Regions from separate parts of the uncultured Devosia sp. genome, predicted to be linked through region 1. Evidence: predicted binding sites of a transcription regulator. Region 1 holds the regulator's gene; the other holds the start of a gene.
What was found. Region 1 encodes PhoB, which activates phosphate uptake and scavenging genes when phosphate is short. Its sites were predicted from a motif close to TGTCATNNANCTGTCAT; they were not measured.

Region 2: ACFE8X_RS00465 (NAD-glutamate dehydrogenase) is a predicted target of PhoB. The motif match lies at 1,621-1,637, and genes of this name have one in related genera.

What each region holds. Positions count from the first base shown of each region.
Region 1 covers NZ_CAXTKA010000008.1:13,279-16,475, reverse strand. The annotation lists gene ACFE8X_RS10735 (alkaline phosphatase) at 1-1,333, opposite strand, end outside; gene phoB (phosphate regulon transcriptional regulator PhoB) at 1,526-2,227, opposite strand; gene phoU (phosphate signaling complex protein PhoU) at 2,263-2,973, opposite strand; gene pstB (phosphate ABC transporter ATP-binding protein PstB) at 3,002-3,197, opposite strand, start outside.
Region 2 covers NZ_CAXTKA010000001.1:109,683-112,879, reverse strand. The annotation lists gene ACFE8X_RS00465 (NAD-glutamate dehydrogenase) at 1-1,543, opposite strand, end outside; gene ACFE8X_RS00460 (sulfate ABC transporter substrate-binding protein) at 1,839-2,870, shown strand; gene cysT (sulfate ABC transporter permease subunit CysT) at 2,874-3,197, shown strand, end outside.

The DNA.
Region 1 (3,197 bases):
CGGCGCGGATGGTGAGCGGGGCATCGGCCTCGGCACCCTCGGGAGCAACCGGCGCTTCGCCTTCATAGACCGCAGCGCCCGGGCCGTTCATATATCCCAGCGTGGTATAGGCCTTGCCATCGTCGGCAGTGCCGCCGATGCCCAGGATCGGGTTGCCGCGCACCGGGTAGCCGGCGATCGAGAACACGTGGCTGTGGTCGGCGGTGACGACGATCAGCGTTTCCTCGGGATTGACGGCATCATAGGCGGCCTGCACGGCCTCGGACAGGGCTACGGTATCCATCAGTGCACGGGCGGCGTTGCCGGCATGGTGGGCGTGGTCGATACGGCCGCCTTCGACCATCAGTACGAAGCCATTTTCGTTCTGCGACAGCATCTCGATCGACTTGACGGTCATCTCGGCCAGGGAGGGCTCGCCGCCGGCATCCTTGGCGCGATCGGCTTCATACTGCATGTGCGAGCCTTCAAAGAGGCCGAACAGGTGCTTGGTGGTGGCGATATCGACCGCGTCGAACTGCTCCTTGTTCCACACATAGGCGCCATCATTGTACTTGGCCTGCCATTCGGCGACCAGGTCATGCCCGTCCTTGCGCGAGCCGGTTTTTTCCGGATATTCCGGATCGGCGGTCTCGGCCGTCATGAAGTTGGCGCGACCGCCGCCCAGGATGACCTCGAAGCCGTCGCCGGCGGGCCAGTTCACGAGCTGGCTGGCAATGTCGGCACATTCAGTGGTGCCTTCGGGCAGGTTGGTGTCGTTTTCCCAATCGCGGCCGGCGCTATGGGCATAAGTGGCGGCCGGCGTCGCGTGGGTGATGCGGGCGGTCGAGACGACGCCGGTCGCGAGCCCGGCGGCTTCGGCCTGCTCGAATATGCTGGTGACGGTGGCCTTGGCCTGGGTCGAGCAATCCTCGAGAACAACGCTCTGGTTGACGCCGATCGTGCCATTGACCGATTTGACGCCAGTGGTCATTGCCGTCGCGGTCGGGGCGCTGTCGGCGACCTGGCTGTCATGGGTATAGGTCTTGGACAGGGCGACGTAGGGCAGCAGCTTTTCGAACGACAGGCTGTTGCTTTCGCCGTCGACACCACGTTCCTGGCCCTCGAAAATGCGGGCGGCGGTAATGGTAGGAATGGACATGCCGTCGCCAACGAACAGGATGACGTTCTTGGCCTTGCCGGTATTGGGTTGCTGGGCGATCAGGGCAGCCAGGCTTTCCTGCGCCGACATGAAATAGCTGTCGGTCGCCTGGGGCAGGGCGCTCTGAGCCAAAGCAGGGGCAACCAGCGCCAGCGCCGACACCGTCGATACAAGTGTTCGTGCAAGTTTGATCATCGTATGTCCCATCGAAAAATTGCCGCGCATGGGTGCCGGCCATTTCCGATCGATAGACAAGGTTTGTAACGGTGATGTGTAGGCCGGGGACTCGTACAAGTTCGGTTCGGCTCGCGGCTGCTGAATGCCACGCATACGCCGGAGGTGCCGGGCGCGGCGGGAAAACCGGCGTCGGAGCCGGGCCGCGACGGGCTATACCGGAACGGCAAATCTTTCGTCGAAGGCGTAGCCGGCGCCACGCACGGTGCGGATGGGATCGGTTTCGCGGCCGCGATTGATGGCGCGGCGCAGGCGGCCGATATGCACATCGACGGTGCGTTCATCGACATAGACATCGTTGCCCCAGACGCCGTCGAGCAATTGCTCGCGCGAATAGACCCGGCCGGGATGGCGCATCAGATATTCGAGGAGACGATATTCGGTGGGGCCCAGATGCACGTCGCGGGCGGCACGGCGGACGCGGTGGGTGGTGCGGTCCAGCTCCAGGTCGCCCACCTTGATCGCGGCGGTGACCAGGTTCGGATTGGCCCGGCGCAACAGGGCGTGGATGCGGGCCAGCAGTTCGGGCACCGAGAACGGCTTGACGACATAGTCGTCGGCCCCGGTGGCAAGGCCGCGCACGCGTTCCTCTTCTTCGCCACGCGCGGTGATCATGATGATCGGCACGCGAGCGGTTTCCTCGCGCGCGCGCAGGCGCCGGCACAACTCGATGCCGGACACTTCGGGCAGCATCCAGTCGAGCAGGATCAGATCGGGCAGCTTGTCCTGGATGTGTTGCTGCGCCTCGTCGCCGGTTTCGGCGGTGAGCACGCTGAACCCTTCGGCCTCGAGATTGTAGCGCAGGAGGATCGAGATATCTTCCTCGTCCTCGACAACAAGAATGGTGGCGGGCATCGGTTAGCTCCCAAAGTGGACCGGCAAGCGGCCGGTCACGCCTTGATCTGGGTCCGGTGCAGTTCCTGAACGTCGCTGCTCAGTTGCTTGCCGGTCTGCAGGTAATAGGCGCGCTCCGCGATATTGGTGGCGTGGTCGCCGATGCGCTCCAGATTCTTGGCGCAGAACAGCAGATGGGTGCACTGGGTGATGTTGCGCGGATCTTCCATCATATAGGTCAGCAATTCGCGGAACAGGGAGGTGTGCATGGCATCGACCTCGTCGTCGCGGTTGCACACTTCGATGGCCGCCGCCGAGTCGCGGCTGGCATAGGCATCCAGCGCGTCCTTGATCTGGCGCAGCACCAGGCCCGTCATGTTGCGCACGCCGTTGTAGAAGGTGGGCTGCAGGCTGAGCCCATCGAGCTTGAGCGAGCGGCGGGCCAATTGTTTGGCCATGTCGCCGACGCGCTCCAGGTCGCTGGCGACGTGGATGGCGGTGACGATGGCGCGCAGGTCGCTGGCCATGGGCTGGCGGCGGGCGATCATCGACACTGCCACGTCGTCGATGCGGCGCTGCATGTCGTCGATGCGCTGGTCGGCGATGATAGTGACATCGGCCAGTTCGCGGTCGAGCTTGAGCAGGGCCTTGGTGCCGTTTTCGATGGCCACTTCGACCTGGCCGCCCATTTCGGCGATCAACTGGGCCAGCGAGGTCAGCTCGTCACTATAGGACGTGACGATATGGTCCTGGTTGGAATTGGGCATGGCGAAATCCTTTCGTCCGCGGCGCGGATCAGCCGATACGGCCCATGATGTAGTCCTGCGTCTGCTTGTTCACAGGATTGGTGAAAATGTCTTCGGTCACGCCTTCCTCGATCAGCTTGCCCAAGTGGAAAAACGCGGTTTTCTGGGACACGCGGGCGGCCTGCTGCATCGAATGGGTGACGATGACGATGGTGTAGTTTTCGCGCAATTCGTCGATCAGTTCC
Region 2 (3,197 bases), on a different contig from region 1:
CGTCGGCCAGGGTGCGGAGCACGGCGATATCGGCCAGCGCGTCGACGGCGTCATGGCGCGACTGGTAGGCGGCCGAGAAGGCATTGCGGTAATCGCTGGCGGTGCCGGGATCCTGCGCCTCTGCCATCAGCATGTCGCCAAAGCTCGCCGTCAGTTGCTCGACGCGCGCTTCCAGCTCCGCGCGGCTCGGACGCGGCGTCGGCCCGGCGACACGACCAATGATGACGTGCAGGCGCACGAGATCGCCCTCGGGGAAGTGTGGGTAATAGGCCGAAATGCGGCCATCGTATTTTTCGGCAAGATATTGTGCGATGCGGGCACGGGCCTGGCTGTCGTAGCGGTCGCGCGGCACGAACACGAGGACCGACACGAAATTGTCGAACCGGTCGATGCGCGGCAGGACCCGCACCCGCGGCCGGTCGTAAAGGCTGGCGATGGCGCTGGTGAATTCAAAGAGCTGATCGGTTTCAATCTGGAACAGCTCGTCGCGCGGATAGGTATCCAGCGCGCTCAGCAGCGCCCGGCCGTCATGACCCAGCGGATCGAGCCCGGAGCGGCGCATGACTTCGCCCAGCTTGCGCCGGATGATCGGCACATCGCTATGCGCCGTTGCCATGGCTTGCGAGGTGAACAGTCCGACAATGCGCAATTCGCCAGCCGCCAGGCCATCGGCGCCGTAAAGCTTGACCCCGACATAGTCCATATGCTGCCGACGATGCACGCGCGCGCGAATATTGGCCTTGGTCACCAGCAGCGGTTCGCTGGAGGCCATGAAATCGGCATGGGCTGGCGTGCTCTCGACGAACTCGGCGCCGCTGCGCAGCACCCTGACATTGTCATCGGCCAGGATGCCGAGCCCGGTATCGGGAACCGCTTCGAGCTGGCCGCCCGCCAGCCGATATTGGCGCGCGCCCAGGAAGGTGAAATTGTTCTCGGCCAGCCAATCGAGAAACAGCACCGCTTCGTCGCGCAGCTTGGCCGGCACGGCGACCGTCGTATGCAAGTCCGCTGCCGCCCGGCGCACCCGCTCCAGCATGCCCTGCCAGTCGGCCACGGCATTGCCGACATCCGCCATGGTGGCGCGCAGTTCGTTTTCGAGCGCGGCCAGATCGCCGACAGGATCGCTGTGGATATGCAACACGCTGACGGCGCGCCCACCCTGCGCGACTACCTGGCCGTTTTCCAGATGCACGACAGGGTGAGCGAACAGCCGGATCGTTCCTCCGGCGGCACGCACCGCGGCAAGCGCGCTGTCGACGATGAAAGGCGTATCTGGAGAAATGATGTCGATCGTTAGCGGATCACCCGGACTGGCAGGGGGTGTCACAACGATGTCGCTGCTCGCCCCGTCGCTGACGAGCACCCGCCCGTAGCTGCGCCGTGCCATATTTTCAAGCTGCCCGGCCGTTAGCGCCGACAAGTCTTCGGCAGCGCTGGCCAGGATTGCCGCCCGCAGGAACAATGCGAAGCCCGGATTGTCCTGCCACAGGGCATCAGCCCGTCCCAACAGCGCGTCGCGGACGGGTTGCACATTTTGCTGCACGGTGATTCTCCCTGGCCTGGCGTCCGGCTTAGCGCGCGGATCGCTTCGTCGTTGCGCCACGTGCGTACCCGGTCACGACGATATCCTAATGACAATGAGTATTAGGATCCTGTTAGGTTTTGAAATGAATTTGCGCTCGTGAGCCGGTTTGGCCGGACAGGCGATACTTTTCTGTTGCTCCAGCGGTTTTTGGCAAAGCATTTTCTGTTTGCAGTCATTGAAAGCAGGGCAGGTGCTTTGTAATACCCTAGCGTTCGAGTAGTGTTTGCCCACAGCTTTTGAGGGAGCCAGAGATATGAAAGCCGCCGCCAGAATTTTTGCCTACGCCGCCTTGGCCGCGTCTCTGACCATGGGCTTTGCGGTCACCGCCCACGCCCAGGATCGCAGCATCATCAACGTGTCCTATGACCCGACGCGCGAACTCTACGTTTCCTACAACGAAGCCTTCATCAAGCATTGGCAGGACACCAAGGGCGAAACCGTTGGCGTGGAAACGACCCATGGTGGCTCCGGCGCCCAGGCCCGCACGGTCATCGACGGGCTGGATGCCGACGTCGTTACACTGGCGCTGGAAAGCGACATCAACGCCATCGCCGATGCCCCCGGTGCCCTGATCAAGGCGGACTGGCGCGGCACGCTGGAAAACAACAACGCGCCCTATACCTCCACCATCGTGTTCCTGGTCCGCAAGGGCAATCCCAAAGCCATCAAGGACTGGGGCGATCTGGTCGCCGATGGCGTCGAAGTGATCACGCCCAATCCCAAGACCTCGGGCGGCGCCCGCTGGAACCTGCTGGCGGCCTGGGCCTGGGCCAAGGCGCAGCCGAACGGCACCGACGAGACGGCGCAAGCCTTCGTTACTGAACTCTACAAGCACGTCCCGGTGCTCGATACCGGTGCGCGCGGCTCCACCACCACCTTTGTGCAGCGCGGCATTGGCGACGTGCTGCTGGCCTGGGAAAACGAGGCCTACCTGGCGCTCGAGGAACTGGGCCCCGATGCCTTCGAGATCGTCTCGCCATCGCTGTCGATCCTGGCTGAACCCCCTGTTGCCGTGGTCGACGTCAATGTCGACAAGAAGGGCACTCGCGATATCGCCGAGGAATATCTGAAATATCTCTACTCCCCCGAAGGCCAGACCATCGCGGCCGCCAACTTCTACCGTCCGTTCAAGCCCGAACTGGCAAAACCCGAAGATGTGGCGCGCTTCCAGGATATCAAATTGGCGACGATTGCCGATTTCGGTGGATGGCGCGAAGCGCAGCCCAAATTCTTCGGCGATGGTGGTATCTTCGACCAGATCTACGCACCGGTAGCAGGGCAGTAACACATGAATGCAACCACCCCAAAACGGGATGGTTGGCGACTGAAGCAGCCGAGCGTCATACCGGGTTTCGGTTTGACGCTCGGCTTCACGCTCGCCTACTTCTCTTTGATTATCCTCGTTCCCTTGGTCGCGCTCGGCATTCGCAGTGCCGGGCTGGGCTTTGATGGCTTCTGGAAAGCGGCGACCGATCCGCGCGTGCTCGGCGCGCTGCGGGTCAGCTTCGTCACCGCCCTGATTGCGGCCGGCGTCAATGTCATATTCGGCACCCTGATCGCCTGGGTCCTGGTGCGCTATCGCTTTCCCGGCCGGCGGATATTCGACGCGGTG